2 regions of the Hydrogenophaga sp. ZJX-1 genome follow, and region 1 is predicted to be linked to the other one. Evidence: riboswitches for the same ligand, from Rfam matches in the RefSeq annotation. Region 1 holds a riboswitch; the other holds the start of a gene.
The links. A riboswitch is a leader RNA that binds a small molecule or an ion and turns the genes downstream of it on or off. The one in region 1 is predicted to bind S-adenosylhomocysteine.
Positions count from the first base shown of each region.

Region 2: another riboswitch for S-adenosylhomocysteine. It lies ahead of metH (methionine synthase); the one in region 1 lies ahead of ahcY (adenosylhomocysteinase).

Region 1 is NZ_JBMBRA010000003.1:600,504-609,373, forward strand. Features, by position in the region: gene metF (methylenetetrahydrofolate reductase [NAD(P)H]) at 1-567, opposite strand, end outside; gene ACN5W5_RS11695 (TlyA family RNA methyltransferase) at 606-1,373, opposite strand; gene ahcY (adenosylhomocysteinase) at 1,522-2,958, opposite strand; S-adenosyl-L-homocysteine riboswitch at 3,027-3,114, opposite strand; gene ACN5W5_RS11705 (HAD-IIB family hydrolase) at 3,169-3,981, shown strand; gene ACN5W5_RS11710 (MFS transporter) at 3,978-5,213, shown strand; gene ACN5W5_RS11715 (YeeE/YedE family protein) at 5,214-6,350, opposite strand; gene ACN5W5_RS11720 (hypothetical protein) at 6,479-6,865, shown strand; gene ACN5W5_RS11725 (class I SAM-dependent methyltransferase) at 6,896-7,627, opposite strand; gene ACN5W5_RS11730 (hypothetical protein) at 7,653-7,985, opposite strand; gene ACN5W5_RS11735 (SMP-30/gluconolactonase/LRE family protein) at 8,113-8,870, shown strand, end outside.
Region 2 is NZ_JBMBRA010000005.1:172,111-180,980, forward strand. Features, by position in the region: gene ACN5W5_RS15825 (pyruvate kinase) at 1-651, shown strand, start outside; gene ACN5W5_RS15830 (DUF2164 domain-containing protein) at 704-979, shown strand; gene ACN5W5_RS15835 (D-hexose-6-phosphate mutarotase) at 1,022-1,984, shown strand; gene ACN5W5_RS15840 (hypothetical protein) at 1,935-2,639, opposite strand; partial or broken gene ACN5W5_RS15845 (DUF7577 domain-containing protein) at 2,652-2,828, opposite strand; gene metH (methionine synthase) at 2,966-5,698, opposite strand; S-adenosyl-L-homocysteine riboswitch at 5,723-5,842, opposite strand; gene ACN5W5_RS15855 (VWA domain-containing protein) at 5,851-7,533, opposite strand; gene ACN5W5_RS15860 (CbbQ/NirQ/NorQ/GpvN family protein) at 7,520-8,380, opposite strand; gene ACN5W5_RS15865 (aliphatic amidase) at 8,332-8,870, opposite strand, start outside.

The DNA of each region.
Region 1 (8,870 bases):
CGGCGCGTCGACACCGAGCTTGCGCGCCTCATCGACGAAGCGGAAGTAGGCATCGCTGTTGTAGAAGTACTGCGTGATGGCCGAGTCGGCGCCGGCGCGCACCTTGGTGGCGAAGGCCTGCAGGTCCGACTCGGGCGATTTCGCCTGCGGGTGCACCTCGGGATAGGCGGCCACCTCGATGTGGAAGTCGCGCCCGGTCTCGGCGCGGATGAAGGCCACGAGGTCGCTCGCGTAGTGGAACTCGCCGCCGATGCCGTAGCCGCTGGGCAGGTCGCCGCGCAAGGCCACCAGGCGCTTGACACCCATGGCCTTGAGCGTGGTCAGCTGCTCACGCACGCTGGCCTTGGTGGCGCCGATGCACGAGAAGTGTGAGGCCGCGTCCACGCCCTCGGCGAGGATGGCGCCCACGGTGTCGAAGGTGCCCTGCTGCGTGGAGCCTCCCGCGCCGTAGGTGACCGAGCAGAACTCGGGCTTCTGCCCATACAGCTGCTGCCGAACGGCACGCAGTTTCTCGGCGCCTTCGGGCGTCTTGGGCGGGAAGAATTCAAAACTCACTGGCAACGCCATGGTGATTCCTTGTCGAGCGTCGGGCCTGCTAGGCGGCTTCAAGCAGCCCGCTTCGCCCAGACGAAAAATTCGCGGTTGCCGTCACCACCGGTGATGGCACTTTCAAAATAGTCCTGCAGCGCCAGGCCGTTGTCCAGGCAGGCCCGTGCAATGCGCTCGCGCACCAGCACATAGCTCGCCGCGTCCTTCACCAGGCCTCCCTTGCCGATCTGGCCCGGTTGCAGTTCGAACTGCGGCTTGACGAGCATCAGCAGGCTGCCTTGTGGTTTGAGCAGCGGCACGATGGCCGGCCAGACCAGCGTCTGCGAGATGAACGACAGGTCGCCCACGACCAGGTCGAACGGTGCGGCGGCATTTTCGCCGGCCGCATCCACCAGCTGCTGCGCCGTCAACTCGCGCGCGTTGCATTTTTCAATACAGACCACACGTTCGTCGACCCGCAGCTTCGGGTGCAACTGGCTCTGGCCCACGTCCACGCCCACCACCTGGGCGGCACCGCGCTGCAGCAGGCAGTCGGTAAAACCACCGCTGCTCTGCCCCACGTCGAGGCAGCGTTGACCGGTCACGTCCAGACCGCAATGCGTGAGCGCGCCGTCGAGCTTGAGCCCGCCGCGCGACACGAAACGCGACTCCGCCGTGTCCAGCAGCTCCAGCTCCACCGTCTCACGCAGCTCGTCGCCGTTTTTGCTCACTGCTTTCCAGTCGCCGCCAGGCAGACGCCAGCGCACCCCCGCAGCGATCAGCCGCTGGGCCTGCGAGCGCGAAGCGGCGAGGCCTCGCTCGACAATCAACTGATCAGCACGCATGGGTGGCACAGAGCAACGAATAGAGCAACCTCGTCGGAGCGAAACGAGCGGTCCGAAGGCCGCGAGCCCCAGGGCGCCGTGGAACTGGCTTTGCCGGGCCGCCAGCGCCGCCCCCTGGGGGGTGACGCCGAAGGCGGCGCGGGGGGGATCAATACCGATACGTGTCCGGCTTGTACGGGCCTTGTTTCGGCACGCCGATATAGGCCGCCTGCTCGTCGCTCAGTTCGCTCAGCATCGCGCCGACCTTCTTCAGGTGCAGGCGCGCGACCTTCTCGTCCAGGTGCTTGGGCAACACATAGACCTTGCCGTTTTCGTAGTAGTCGCTGTGCGTGAACAGCTCGATCTGCGCAATGGTCTGGTTGGCAAACGAAGACGACATCACGAAACTGGGGTGGCCGGTGCCGCAGCCCAGGTTCACCAGGCGGCCTTTGGCCAGCAGGATGATCTTCTTGCCGTCCGGGAAGATCACGTGGTCCACCTGGGGCTTGATCTCTTCCCACTGGCATTTCTCTTCCAGCTTGGCGACCTGGATCTCGTTGTCGAAGTGGCCGATGTTGCAGACGATGGCCTGGTCCTTCATGGCGGCCATGTGTTCGAAGGTGATCACATCGCGGTTGCCGGTGGTGGTCACGAAGATGTCGGCCTTGTCGGCGGCGTATTCCATCGTGACGACCCTGTAGCCTTCCATCGCGGCCTGCAGCGCGTTGATGGGGTCGATCTCGGTCACCCAGACCTGGGCGCTCAGGGCGCGCAGGGCCTGGGCCGAGCCCTTGCCCACGTCGCCGTAACCGGCCACGCAGGCAACCTTGCCGGCGATCATCACGTCGGTGGCGCGCTTGATGCCGTCCACCAGCGATTCGCGGCAGCCGTAGAGGTTGTCGAACTTGCTCTTGGTCACCGAGTCATTGACGTTGATCGCGCGGAACATCAGGCTGCCCTTGGCCGACATTTCCTTCAGGCGGTGCACGCCCGTGGTGGTCTCTTCGGTCACGCCGATGATCTCAGCGCTCTTGCGGCTGTACCAGGTGCTGTCAACGGCGAGCTTGGCCTTGATGGCCGCAAACAGGATGCGCTCTTCTTCGCTGCCGGGGTTGGCCAGCACGCTCTGGTCCTTCTCGGCCTGCTTGCCCAGGTGCATCAGCAGCGTGGCGTCGCCGCCATCGTCCAGGATCATGTTCGGGCCTTCGCCTTCGCTGCCCTTGGGGCCGAAGTCGAAGATGCGGTGGGTGTAGTCCCAGTAGTCGGTCAGGGTTTCGCCCTTGACGGCGAACACCGGCGTGCCGGCGGCGGCGATCGCGGCGGCGGCGTGGTCCTGCGTCGAGAAGATGTTGCAGGAAGCCCAACGCACTTCGGCGCCCAGCGCTTGCAGGGTCTCGATCAGCACGGCCGTCTGGATGGTCATGTGCAGCGAGCCGGTGATGCGCGCGCCCTTGAGCGCCTGCTTGGGTGCGAACTCTTCGCGGATGGCCATCAGGCCGGGCATCTCGGTCTCGGCGATGCGGATTTCCTTGCGGCCCCAATCGGCCAGGCCGATGTCGGTGATGACGCAGTCGGCGTTGACGGCGTTGGGAATGCGTGCGTTCATGGTTCGCTCCAGTTGAGGTTGGCAAAAACCACTGGACGCGGGGGCAAAAAAAAGCCCATCGCACGTTCAGTGGATGAGCGTCGTTGCATGGATTTCCGAGCCTCACGCCCCGCGCTGACCGGTGGTCAGGGGTGCGCTGCAACGCTCCTCGGATCGCAAGATTCTACCGCAGACGGGTTTTTTTGACATCTGCGAAACTGTTCAACCTTTATGCCTCATCTCTCGCTTTCAGACTGGCCGGCGGCCGCGCGCAGCCACATCCACGGTGTGCTCACCGACATCGACGACACCCTCACCAGCGGAGGGGCGATCACGCCCGACGCGCTGGCCGCCCTGCACGCGCTGCGCGCCGCGGGCCTGCCGGTGTTCGCCATCACCGGCAGGCCCGCGGGCTGGAGCGAAGCCTTTGCGCTGGACTGGCCGGTCAACGCCATCGTGGCCGAAAACGGTGCCGTGGCGCTGTCGCGCGGCGCGGACGGCGGGCTGCACAAGACCTACCTGCAGGACACCGCCACACGGCAAACAAACTTCGCGCGCCTGCAGGCGGTGGCGCAGCGCATCCTGGCCGAGCTGCCGCAGACCCGCCTGTCGCAGGACAGTCCCGGGCGCGAGACCGACATCGCCATCGACCACAGCGAGTTCACCCAGCTGGACGGCGCAACCATCGCGCAGGTGGTGCGCCTGATGCAGGCGGGCGGCCTGAATGCCACCGTGAGCTCCATCCACGTCAACGGCTGGATCGGCCAGCACGACAAGCTGGCGGGCGCGCGCTGGGTCGTGCACGAACAACTCGGCCGGGATCTGGACGCCGAGCTCGACCACTGGGTCTACGTCGGCGACTCGACCAACGACGCGGTCATGTTCGGCCACTTCCCGCACAGCGTGGGCGTGGCCAACGTGGCGCGGTTCTGGGACCGGCTCACGCACCGGCCGCGCTATGTGACAGCGGGCGAACGTGGTGTCGGCTTTGCCGAGGTGGTGCGGGCCCTGCTGGACGGCCGCGGGACGAAGGCCGCGGCATGAGCGAACACCCGCTGCCTCCGGTCCACAGCGGCACCACCCTCCCGACGGTGGCGCCGACCCACGCACGGCTGGGCCTGGTGGCCATCTTCGGCTCCACGTTCTTCGAGCTGGTGGGCTACTTCATGCTCATGCCGCTGTTGCTGTTGCGCCTCAAGGGCGACGGTGTGTCCAACGCGCTGGCGGGCCTGCTGGCGGCCACAGGCTGGGTGGGCGTGTTCGCCATCACGTCGTTTGCTTCGGCCATCACGCAGCGGCTGGGGCGCAGGCCCACGCTGTGGCTGGCGGCGCTGGTGCCGGTGCTCAGCACGACCGGCTTCCTGTTCACCAGCTGGCTGCCCGCCTGGTTTGTGTTCGAGTTTGTGGCCGGCGCTGCGTCAGGCCTGCGCTGGGTGCTGGCCGAAGCGGTGGTGGCCGAGTTCGCGTCACCCCGCCAGCGCGGGCGCATGGTGGGCCTGTTCGAAACCATGGTCGGCACCACCTTCGTGATAGGCCCCGCGCTGCTGGCGGCCGTGGGTGCGCAGAGCGCGCTGGCGTTGTGGCTGGTGCTCGCCAGCATGAGCATCGGCCTGGTGTGGAGCCTGCTGATCCCGCCGCTGCCTCGCGCCCACGATGCCCACAGCGCGCGCGTCGGTCTGCACGGCGTGTGGCACGCGCTGCGCGCGCACCCGCTGATCATGACGGTGGGTTTTGTCGGTGGGTTTTTTGAGAGCGGGCTCACGTCCATCCTGCCGCTGTACGGCCTGGCCCTGGGCCTGGGTGCCACGGCGGCGGCCCTGCTGGTCTCGGCCAGCGGTCTGGGCAGCGCGCTCATGATGCTGCCCGCCGGGTTGCTGGCCGACCGGCTGAGCGCACACCCGCGCTGGGGCAGCGCAGGTCGCGCACGGCTGGCGATCATGCACGCCTGCGCATTGGTCACACTGGCGGCCACGGCGCTGATTCCTTTCGTGGCCGGCACGCCCTGGCTGGCGGCGGCGGTGGCCTTCCTGTGGGGTGGCGCCGGCGGCAGCCTCTACACGCTGGCGATGATCGACATCGGCTCGCGCGAACAGGGCATCACCCTGGTCAACAGCACGGCGGTGCTGGTGCTCTCGTACACCCTGGGCGGCGTGCTGGCGCCCGCGCTGGGGGCCGCCATGCTGGACTGGGCGCCGGTGCTCGGCTTTCCTTCGCTGCTGCTGGCCGTGGCCGGACCCGGCTGGTGGCTGCTGCGCCGCGCCAACCGCGCCGGTTGATCAGGGTGCTGCGGTCGGAGCGCTGGCCGCCAGCGGGGTTGGCATCGACGAAGGGGCTGGCGCAGGCGCTGGCTTGTGGGCACCGTCAAACACCCGGTCGGCCACGCCGCCACCGATCCACATGCCCACCAGCGTCACCCAGGCCGTGACGGCGAAGATGGCACCGCCGGTCATGCCGGCACCCACGGCGCAGCCGCCGGCCAGCATGGAGCCAAAACCCATGAAGATGGCACCGATGATGTAGCGCGGCATGGTGTAACCACCGCCAAAACCTTCCAGCTTCCAGTCCCGGCCGACCAGGGCGCCGATCAGCGAACCCAGGAACACGCCGGGCATGAGGCCGAGGTCAAAATTCCAGGGCTCGCCAGGGTTGCTCAACACCCGCATCAGCCATTCGGCCGAAGGGCCGCTGAAGGTCATGCCCTGGATCTGCACCGGCTCGAACGAATGCGCCAGCACCTGGTAGGTGGCCAGCCAGGCCAGTGCCACGGCCAGCCCGGTGCCGATGCCCCCGGCCCACTTCCAGAATCCCCAGCCGCTGTAGTAGGCAAAGAAGCCCGCCGTCACCAGCCACACCGCGGCGAATGCCAGCCCGTCCATCGGGCCGACGCCCACCACCGCCAGCAGGCTGCGCGCGGGGCCACCGTCCACCGTCCACCAGCCGGCGATGGTTTCGCGCCAGGGCGCCAGCACGCCACTGAGCGAAGCCTGCGCCGTCACGGCAAAGATCAGCCCCGAGAGCAGCGCCCGCAGGTTGCCGTTGGCCGAGAGCACCAGCAGGCGGCTCGCGCAGCCGCGCGTCATGACCATGCCCACGCCGAAGATCAGACCACCGATCAGCGCACCCGAGAGGCTGCCACGGGAAGACAGCTGGCGTGCGGTGCTCACGTCGAGCAGCCCCGAGACCACGAACAGCTGCACCGCCACCACGGCGGTGGAAAAGGCCAGCAGCCAGACCGCGAGCTTCTCGCCGAACTTGCCGTGCCAGAACTCGATCACCGCCGCGCGCAGGCAGAACCTGGAGCGTTGTGCAAAAAAGCCGAACGCCAGCCCGGTGAGCAGGCCACAGACCGCCAGCACACCCGGTTCACCAAAACGCTCGATCCAGCCCGTCCAGTCCATGGCCACTCCGTTCATGAAAATATGCGCAAGTTGGCATGTTACGCCCCGCTGCGGCGTGGGACTTGATGCGGCGCAACATCTGGCGCCGTGGTGATAGCGGGTAAGCTCAAACCACCCTGCCCACTGTCCCTGAAAGGAACCCCATGGCCATCCCCTGGCTGGTTGCCCTGAAAGTCATTCCCTGGGGCGACGTGATCGAACATGCGCCCAAGGTGCTCAACGCCGCGCGCAAGTTGCTGGAACGGCAGCGCGCTCCGGCGCCGCCCCCCGAAGCGCCGAAAGAAGTGATCGACGCACCGGGCGCCACCGAGCCCGGCCTGGCCGCACTCAACGCCCGCCTGCTCAGTGCGCAACAGGAGATCACCCAGTTGACGCAGACCCAGACCCAGCTCACCCAGACGGTGACCGAGCTCGCCGAACAGAACGCCCGGCTGGTCGGTGCGGTGGAAGTGCTGCGGGTGCGCACGCGCCTGCTGCTCTGGGGCGTGGCCGTGCTGTTGCTGGGCGTGGCCTGGCTGGCCTGGCGCTGATCCGGCACCAGCGAAGGCGGTGACGGCAGCTCAACGCCGCTGAAACGGGGCCTGGTAGAGCCACACCGGTTTGCCGTCCACGTTCTGCAACCGTGCGCGGTGCGCCCAGCCGACCGCTTCGAACTCCAGACTGACCAGCCAGCTCCCGGGCCGCAGCTCCCTGGCCGCCTTGTCCATCGCGCGCGGCATGCTCTCCGGACGCTGGAACAGATAGACCAGGTCGTAGCCCGACCAGTCTGCGGCCCAGATATCGGCCCGGCGCACCTGGGCAAACCGGCAGCGCAAGGCGCACAGGGCGGTCAGCGGCCAGCTCCATTCGAGGCCCTGGATGCGCGCCTGGGGGTATTCACCGTGCAGCGCCTTCAGACCGGCCCCGAGCCCGCAGCCCGCGTCCACCACCTGCGCACCGTCGGGCAGCGGTGCCTTCAAGGCCAGGCCCTTCAGCGCCAGAGCCGGGGTAGGAAACAGCGGCGCGTCGCGCCAGGTGTTGAGCGGGTACAGCGCCAGCAGCAGCGTCAGCGGCAGCAGCCATATCCAGCCCGGCAGCGCACCGGCCGCCCCCGTGGCCAGCAAGGAGAGCGGAAAGCCCCCGAGCATGAACGCCCGGCGCCAGGGGGTTCGGCCGGTCCAGGCCGGCGCGCCCGAGACCAGCAGCGCCAGCACGAACGCCGCCACGGCCCCCAGCCCCGCCGCGCGCAACCCCACGAAGACCACCCAGGCGAGCGCCCAGGTCAGCAGTGCGGGGAGTGGCCAGATCAGCATGGTGCGGCATTGTCGCCGCTGCGGGTCAGGTATCTTGTTCGGACGGCACGGTCTGCAGCGTCGCGTCGCAGCCCACGCCGGCGGCGATCCAGCGCCGCGCCAGCCGGCGCAGCAGCGGCGCAGCCCAGCGCCAGTGCGGACCGAGCACGCCTTCGGCATCGCTGATGGCACCGCAACGGTACAGCGCCTCGGCGTCGCTCCAGCGCAGCGCGTCACAGGCGCCATGCCGCTTGCGCGAAATCACCTGACCCAGCGGGCAGGGTTCGGCCAGGCAACACACGCCGCAACCATTGCAGGGCGCGCCCGACAAGGGCTTGAGGGGCGCTGCCGGGTGGATGTGAATGACCTGATGTGCCATCGGCGCAGCGTACCGCACGGGCTTCGCGGAGCGCCGCGTCGCGCAGGTGATTGGTTCCGCTTGCGACCGGCCAGCGTCGTGCCCTAAGGTGGAGCCGTTCCCACCCCCAAAACATTCAGGAGACACCATGACCATCCCCGCGCCGTTTTCGCCGTTCATCTCGGGCTACACCTTCTTTGAAAGTCCGCGCTGGCACGACGGGCAACTCTGGCTGTCGGACTTCTACACCCAGCAGATCGTGCGGGTGACCCTGCAGGGCGAGGTGACGCCGGTGGCCGAGGTTCCCGAGCAACCCTCGGGCATGGGCTGGCTGCCCGACGGTCGCCTGTTGGTGGTGTCAATGCGTGACCGCCGCATCCTGCGACAGGAAGCCGACGGCCACCTCGTCACCCACGCCGACCTCTCGTCGGTGGCGCTCGGACACCTCAACGACATGGTGGTCGATGCCCAGGGCCGCGCCTATGTCGGCAACTTCGGCTTCGACCTGATGGGCGGCGGCACGCCGCAAACAGCCACCCTGGCGCGGGTGGATCCCGACGGTTCGGTCCAGGTGGTGGCCACCGACCTCTATTTCCCCAACGGCAGCATGATCACGCCCGATGGCCAGACCCTGATCGTGGGCGAAACCATGGGCAACCGCATTTCGGCCTTTGACATCCAGGCCAATGGTGCCCTGGGTCCCCGCCGCGACTGGGCCCGCTTCGGTGAACTGCCGGCACTGACCGACATGGCCTCGGTGCTGGGCAGCCTGGCCGCCGCGCCCGACGGCGCCACACTCGACGCCGACGGCGCGGTCTGGTTTGCCGATGCGGTCGGTCACCGCGTGGTGCGCATGGCCCCCGGCGGCGAAGTCCTCGAAAGCCGTTCCACGGGCGAACAGGGTGC
Region 2 (8,870 bases), on a different contig from region 1:
GAGATCGTCCAGGCCCGCGCGGGCGGCGAACAGCTGATGGCCGACAAGGGCATCAACTTTCCCGACAGCCAGCTGGCCCTGCCCGCGCTGACGGACAAGGACCTGGAAGACCTGCAGACGGTGGCCCTGGTCGCCGACCTGGTCGGCCTGTCGTTCGCCCAGCAACCGGACGACGTTCACCAGCTGCTGCAGGCGCTGCAGCAGCTGCGGGCCACCCAGGTGGGCGTGATCCTGAAGATCGAAACCCTGCAGGGCTTCGAGAACCTGCCCGAGCTGCTGCTGGCCGCCATGGCCGCGCCCAGCGCGGGGGTGATGATCGCGCGCGGCGACCTGGCCGTGGAGTGCGGCTACGAACGCCTCGCCGAGGTGCAGGAAGAAATGCTCTGGTGTGCGGAGGCCGCGCACATGCCCGTCATCTGGGCCACCCAGGTGCTGGAGACCCTGGCCAAGACCGGCGTGCCCTCGCGCGCGGAGATCTCCGATGCCAGCATGGGCGTGCGCGCCGAGTGCGTGATGCTGAACAAAGGGCCTTACATTGCAGAGGCCATCCACATGCTGGACGACATCCTGCGGCGGATGGCCGGTCACCAGACCAAGAAGACCCCCCTGCTCCGGGCCCTGCGGGCCTGGGAGCCCGAAGACGCTGCATGAACCACCCGGCGCCGGGCGCAGGGGCATCCCACCCGCATTTCCAGGCCCGGCCATGACCATCGAACTCTCCAAAGAAGCCCGCCAGCAGGCGATCAGCTCCATCGAGCGCTATTTCCGCGAACACATGGACGAGCCCATCGGCAACGTGGCCGCGGGTGGCTTGCTGAACTTCTTCCTGAAAGAGATCGGCCCCTGTGTCTACAACCGGGCCGTGTCCGATGCCCAGGAGCGCATGCTGGCGCGCGTGCAGGAGCTGGACATCGACGTGCACGAGGACGAATTCGGTTACTGGAAGGCCGCCGTCCGCCCCACGGGCCGCCGCACCTGAGACGGCACCGACCCACTTCGGACGGCCCGCTACAGTCGGGACATGGACGCACCCGACACCGCCCTTCTCGACACCCTGAACGCCCGGCACGGGCTGCCCGGCCAGCTGCGCTTTGCCGCCGGGCCGGGCGGCCTGCCTTTCGTGCAGATCCACAACGGGCACGCCGAGGCGCAGGTGTCGGTGTATGGCGGCCAGGTGTTGCGGTTCCGGCCGCGCGATGCCATCAGCGACCTGCTGTTCGTGAGCCAGCAGGCCACGTACCAGGCCGGCAAGGCGATCCGGGGCGGCGTGCCGGTGTGCTGGCCCTGGTTCGGCGCCGACCCGCAAGCGCTGGGGCGGCCCAACCACGGGTTCGCGCGCACGCGCCTGTGGTCGGTGGCCAGCACGGCGGCCCTGCCGGATGGCGCCACCCGCCTCACCCTGGCGCTGACGGACACACCCGACACACGCGCCGTCTGGCCCCACGCCTTTGAGCTGACACTGGAGATCACGGTGGGCGCCGCGCTGCGGCTGTCGCTGAGCACGCGCAACACGGGCGAGGCACCCTTCGCCCTCACGCAGGCGCTGCACACCTACCTCGCGGTGAGCGATGTAGCGCAAACCACGGTGGGCGGTCTCGACGGCTGCAACTACCTGGACAAGGCCGCTGGCGCCCACGGTGCGATCACACAGCAGCGCGGCGCGGTGCGCTTCGCGGGCGAAGTGGACCGCATCTACACCGGCGCACCCGCCGAACTGGACATCGTGGATGGCGCTTCAGGCCACACGCTGCGCATCAGCGCCGAGGGCAGCCGCACCGCCGTGGTGTGGAACCCGGGGGCGGCGCTGGCGGCCGGCATGGCCGACCTGGCGGACGGCGACCACCGGCGCTTTGTCTGCGTGGAAACCGCCAACGCGGCGGACGAGGTGGTGACGCTGTCGCCCGGCGGCGAGCACCGGCTGGTGGCCGAAATGTTCACTGTGCCGACGCGCTTCGGCGGGCCTCTTCCATCTCACGGAACCTGACGCAGGTCGGGTCGCGGGCAAACGACGCTTTGCCGCACTCGCGCAGGCGGCACAGGTCCCGGGTGAAAAAGTTGCTGCTGCCGGCGCAGGCGAGTTCCACCGTGGCGGCCGGCGCCGCGGGCGCCACGGGCGGCGCGGCGGCTCCGGTTGTTGCCACCGCTGGCGTCGCCGCCGGGGCGGCCGAAGCCGCTGCCGTTGCCGCCGCCGTGGCTTCGGCGCGGCGCCTGGCCAGCTCGGCGCGCCGGTGCTGCTCCGCCGCCGCGGCCGCGCGCTGTTGCTCCAGCGCGGCGGTGCGTGCCCGGTCCTCGCGCTCCAGGCGCTCCAGCGACAGCCGCAGGCGCTCGGCCTCCGAGAGGTGCGCCGCGTCGCCGGGCGCCGGCAAGGTGTCGGCGTGGTCCACCGTGACGAACCCTGTGGGGGCTGCCTGGGTCTGTTCCGGCGCCAGCGCCGCGGGTCCATTCGCTGGCGCGGGTGCGGTGGCCTCGGGCGTGGCGGCCTGCGATGCCGACCCGCTGGTGTGGCTCAGTTTCCACCAGGTCCCGGCGCCCGCGAGCACCAGCACCAGCCCCCAGAGCACCACCTTCCGTGTTGCGGCGCCCGCCGCCGGCAACGCCGGCATCGAACGGTGCGACGCAGAAGCGGGCAACAGGGGCACGCCGCAAGCCTGGCAAAACCGGGCGCTGGCCGGGTTGTTCTCCTGACAGGCCGGACAGACGGGCTTCGATGACCGGTCACGCCTGCGCGCCGCGTGGGGCACGGCAACCGGTGCCAGGGGCGCAGTGCATCCCCGGCAAAACTTTGCCCTGTCCCGGTTCTCCGCACCGCACGCCTGACACACCACCATGATTCATCCACCCACTGAAACTCTAGGCGCTTTCTAGCATGGCGTGCGACAGGGGCACAACACGCCAGCGCGCCAGCGGGTGAATCACTGGCGTGGGCGGTTGGTCGGCGCCCGGAAAAGGCGCCCGGGCGGGGTGCTCAGAGGTTGGTGCCGAGCCAGCGCTTGAGCTCGCCCTCGGCCACGCCGCTGCGTTGCGCCAGGTCCCGCACCTGGTCTTCGCCCAGCTTGCCGACGTTGAAGTAGGTGCTGTCGGGGTGGCTCAGGTAGAAGCCGCTCACGCTGGCGGCCGGCGTCATGGCGAGGCTTTCGGTCAGGGCCATGCCGATCTCGTCGGCCTGCAGCAGCGCGAACATGGCGCGCTTGACCGAATGGTCCGGGCAGGCCGGGTAACCGGGCGCGGGGCGGATGCCCTGGTACTGCTCCTTGATCAGCGCTTCGGTGCCGAGCGCTTCGTCGGCCGCGTAGCCCCAGAGGTCGGTGCGCACGCGGTGGTGCAGGCACTCGGCGAAGGACTCGGCCAAGCGGTCGGCCAGCGCCTTGAACAGGATGGCGTTGTAGTCGTCGTGCGCATCGAGGAACTGCTTTTCCTTCTTCTCCGCGCCCAGGCCGGCGGTGACGGCGAACAGGCCCACGTAGTCATCGGCCACACCCTTGGGCGCCACGAAATCGGCCAGGCAGCGGCTCGGGCGCATCACGCCGTCCACTTCCTGCTTCTCTGTCTGCTGGCGCAGGCCGTGCCAGGTGAGCGCGACCTGGCTGCGGGTCTCGTCGGTGTAGAGCTCTATGTCGTCGTCGTGGACCGTGTTCGCCGGGTAGAGCCCGATCACGCCGTTGGCCGACAACCAGCGGCCTTCGATGATCTTCTTCAACATGGCCTGCGCGTCGGCAAACACCTTGCGCGCCTGCTCGCCCACGACCTCGTCCTGCAGGATGGCGGGGTACGGGCCGGCGAGGTCCCAGGTCTGGAAGAACGGCGCCCAGTCGATGTACTTCGCGATCTCGGCGAGGTCGAAGTTCTTGAACTGGCGCTTGCCGATGAACTTGGGCTGGGTGGGTTTGAAGCTGGCCCAGTCGATCGGCGTCTTGTTGGCGCGCGCCTGGGCCAGCGGCCACAGCGTGACCTGCTTCTTGTTGGCGTGCTGGGTGCGCACCTTGTTGTAATCGGCGTTGAGTTCGGCGATGTAGGTCGCGGCCTGGTCGCTCAGCAGGCCCTGCGCCACGCTCACGCTGCGCGAGGCGTCGGGCACGTAGACCACCGGGCCGCTGTAGTGCGGCGCGATCTTCACGGCGGTGTGCACGCGGCTGCAGGTGGCGCCGCCGATCAGCAGCGGGATCTGCTTCTCGCGGAAGTGGGCGTCCTTCTCCATCTCGCTGGCCACGTACTGCATCTCCTCCAGGCTGGGCGTGATCAGGCCCGACAGGCCCACGATGTCGGCGCCCTCTTCTTTCGCCTTGGCCAGCACCTCGTGGCAGGGCACCATCACGCCCATGTTCACGACCTCGAAGTTGTTGCACTGGAGCACGACGGTGACGATGTTCTTGCCGATGTCGTGCACGTCGCCCTTGACGGTGGCGATGACGATCTTGCCCTTGGTCTTCACGTCCTGCCCGGCGGCGGCCTGGGCCAGCTTCTCGGCCTCGATGTAGGGCAGCAGGTGGGCCACGGCCTGCTTCATCACGCGCGCGCTCTTCACTACCTGCGGCAGGAACATCTTGCCCTGGCCGAACAGATCGCCAACGACGTTCATGCCGTCCATCAGCGGGCCTTCGATCACGTTGAGCGGACGGCCGCCCTCGGCTTCGATCTGGCGCCACATCTCTTCGGTGTCTTCGCTGATGAACTCGTTCATGCCGCGCACCAGCGCGTGGCTCAGGCGCTCGCGGATCGGCAGCGCGCGCCACTCGTTTTTCTTGCTGTCGTCCTTGGCCGCGCCCTTGGCGTTTTCGGCCACTTCCACCAGCCGTTCGCCCGCATCGGGCCGGCGGTTCAGGACCACGTCTTCCACGCGCTCGCGCAGCTCGGGCTCCAGCTCGTCGTACACGCCCACCATGCCGGCGTTGACGATGCCCATGTCCATGCCGGCTTTGATCGCGTGGTACAGGAACACGGTGTGGATCGCCTCGCGCACCGGATCGTTGCCGCGGAAGCTGAACGACACGTTGCTCACACCGCCGCTGACCTTGGCGCCCGGCAGGTGCTGCTTGATCCAGCGCGTGGCGTTGATGAAATCAACCGCGTAGTTGTTGTGCTCTTCGATGCCGGTGGCGATGGCGAAGATGTTGGGGTCGAAGATGATGTCTTCCGGCGGAAAACCCACCTCGTCCACCAGGATGCGGTAGGCGCGCTCGCAGATCTCGATCTTGCGTTCGTAGGTGTCGGCCTGGCCCTTTTCGTCGAAGGCCATCACCACGGCGGCCGCGCCGTAGCGCTTGACCAGACCGGCCTGGCGCTTGAACTCGTCCACGCCCTCTTTCATGCTGATCGAGTTGACCACGCCCTTGCCCTGCACGCAGCGCAGGCCGGCCTCGATCACCTCCCACTTGGAGCTGTCCACCATCACCGGCACGCGCGCGATGTCGGGCTCGCCGGCGATCAGGTTCAGGAACTTCACCATCGCCGCCTTGCTGTCGAGCATGGCCTCGTCCATGTTGATGTCGATCACCTGCGCGCCGTTCTCCACCTGCTGGCGCGCCACGGCCAGCGCCTGCTCGTACTCGCCGTTCAGGATCATGCGGGCGAAGGCCTTGGAGCCGGTGACGTTGGTGCGCTCGCCCACGTTGACGAACAGGCTGCCCTCGCCGATGCGCAGCGGCTCCAGGCCGGACAGCAGCATGGGGGGAACGGGTACGGAAGAAATCACGTCGGACATGGGGCTCACCAGAAAGGGTTCTGAAACTGGTGAGCGCCGTTGGGGCCGGTCTGGCCGGCGGGGCGATGAAAGCCCGGACTCTCAAGCCTGACACCGGCCCCGACACAAGCGCGTCGGGGTGGCGCTGCAGCGCTCCTTGAGAGTCCGCGATTTTAACGGGACCGGTCCAACCCCGAAAGCAACTGCACCAGCGCAAGGGGCAGATGGGCCGCCGTGGGCACCGTCCGGCAGTGGTCGCGCCCGATGGCTTGCGCCAATGTGCCCGCCTCGCCCGGCGGAAACACCAGACACCGAACCGCCACCCCCTGGGCCTCCGCTTCCCGGGCGGCGCGCTGCGCATCGGCCGGCAGGTATGCCGGGTCGTGCACGTCCACGTCGTGCAACTCGCCGTCGGTCACGACCACCACCACGCGCCGCCAGCCCGGGTGACGGCGTGCGTCCTGCGCCGTCAGGTGCAAGGCGTGGCGCAAGGCCGCACCCAGCCGGGTCGACCCTTCTGCGGCCAGACGGGGCGCCGCGGCGATCAACGCGCCCTGGCCCCAGGGCTGCAGGCAGGGCATGTGGATACGGTGCCGGCCGTGGCTCGAAAAAGCCCAGACGCCCGTTCGATGGCCCAGATGCCGCAACGCCAGCGAAGCCGTCGTCGCGGCCTGCCGGATGTCGTTCAACAGGGCTCCGGCGGTGGAGGCCGAGGCGTCCACCAGCAACAGCACGGCCAGCGGATGCGGCTGGCGCCACGGCCGCCGGTAGGCCCGGGCATCGGGCGTGCGACCCGCTCGAAGGTCCAGGCGCCCTTCCACCAGCGCGTCGATGTGAAGCTCGTCGCCCACGGCTGAACGGCCGGCGCCGGCCTGGTAACGCCCGCCCAGCCGGGCCAGCCGCTGGGCGAGCCGGTTCACGCGGCCAGGCTGTCCGGTGCGTTCGGGGCCGGCGCCAGAAAGGGGTCCAAGCGACGCGTCGTACACCCGGCACCAGCGCGGGCGGTAGCGGCCGATGCGGTGGTCCCATTCGGGGTGCAGCGCGTCGGGCGGTTCGTCGGGCGGGCCGGTGTCAGCCGCTCCATCAGCCGACGGGCCCTGGGCAGACGACGCTGACAGCGCGGGGGCACCGCTCGCCCCGGGGGCCTCGGAAACGCCACTGGCCAGCGTCGTTTCCGACGGCGGGAGGCTGTCGTCCTGCAACCAGAGGTGGCTGTTGTCATCGCGATAGCCCGCGGCCACGCGGTAGCTGCGGGCGTTGAACGGCAGGCGCATCTGCCCGATGTCATGGCCCAGCACCGACGCCGCCCGCCGCACATCGGCGGTGGTCTTCAGGGCCAGGGTGTGGCCATCGTTCTCGAAGAAGAGTTGGTGCACCCGCGCCAACCAGGGGTGGGGATCGTGGTGCGAAGGGTCCAGCAGGCTGGCCGACAGGCGTGCCAGCAGATCTTCGAAAGAGGCGCCGTACCCGGCCGCCGGGCCGGCGTGCCAGGGCCACCAGACGGCACGCAGCCCAGGCAACTCCTGCAGCGCCAGCCATTCCACGCGCGCGTCTTCCAGAACCCCGAACAAGGCCTGCTGCACCGGCTTGAGCCCCTGCCGCTCTTGCGGCTCGCCACCAAATCGCGCGTGCGCCGCCGCATGGCTGGCCACCGCGAGCGCCCCAAGGCGCCCTGGGGTGTCTGGCGCCGGTGGCAGGTGCAGGGTCCAACGCTGGTCTGGCGCGAGGGTGATCACCGGGCGCTGTTCGGGCAAGGCACCCGGCTGCGTGGCGCTGCACCAGGACTGGCCCCAGAGCGCCCGGGCCAGCGTCTGCGCCATCGGCGCACTGGCGGTCACCGGCTCAGAAGCTGGCATGGACCAGCGCACGCAGCACGTTCCCCAGTTCGGGGTCGTCGCTCAGTGGGTCTGCGATCGCCTGCACGGCCGCCGCCCGGGCCGACCGACCCGCCCGCACCAACAAGGCCGCATGCACCAGCATGCGGGTGGAGGCGCCTTCGTCCAGACCTGCGTCGTGCAGGCGCCGGGTGCGCTCGGCCAACTGCACGAACCGCTGCGCCAGCGCCTCGTCCACACCCCCTTCGTGCGCCACGATGGCCGCCTCGATGGCGGGCGCCGGGTAGTCAAAGCCGAGCGCCACAAAGCGCTGCCGGGTCGACGGTTTGAAGCCTTTGAGCAAGCCTTGGTAACCGGGGTTGTAGCTGACCACGAGCTGGAAGTCGGGGTGCGCGCGCAACAGTTCGCCGCAGCGCTCCAGCGGCAGAACACGTCGCGTGTCGGCCAGCGGGTGCAGCAGCACCGTGGTGTCGGCGCGCGCTTCCAGCAACTCGTCGAGGTAGCAGATGGCGCCGTGGCGCGCGGCCAGGGCGAGCGGTCCATCCATCCAGCGCGTGCCTTGCGCATCGAGCAGCCAGCGCCCGGCCAGATCGCCCGCGCTCAGGTCTTCATGGCAGGCCACCGTGATCAGCGGCAGCCCCAGCCGCCAGGCCATGTGCTCGACGAAGCGGGTCTTGCCGCAACCGGTCGGCCCCTTGAGCAGCACCGGCAGGCGGGCCGACCGCGCCGCGTCGAAGGCGGCCATTTCGTCGCCCACCGGCTGGTAGAACGGTTCCTCGGACAGGCGCCAGTCGGCCAGCGCATCGACGGGCTGCACGGTCAACGGTGCCCCACGGAATCGGGATTGGGAATGCCCTCGATGGGACATTCTTCCGTGCCCACCATGGGCCGCGTGATCGCTTCCACCGCCTTCTGCGTGCCCTCGGGGTCGTTGACCCAGCGCGCGTAGAAGTCGTAGGGGCAGGCCGCCGCACCCTTGTCACCCTCGCGCGAATTGATCATGCCGGTGTAGCCCCGGTGCAGCAGCTTGAACAGGTGGTTCTCGCTCTGGCCGTTCTTGCGGAAATCGCGGATCAGGCTGGTCGAGAGCGCGGCGTATTGCACGCCGTAGTCTTCTTCCCCACACTCACCCAGCGTGCGACCGTCGAAGCCGATGATGGCGCTGTGGCCGAAGTAGCTGTAGACGCCGTCCCAGCCCGCCGCGTTGGCCACCGCCACATAGCTGTTGTTGGCCCAGGCCATGGCCTTGGCCATGAGCACCTGCTGGTCCTTGGCCGGGTACATGTAGCCCTGGCAGCGCACGATGAGTTCGGCGCCCTTCATGGCGCAGTCGCGCCAGATCTCGGGGTAGTTGCCGT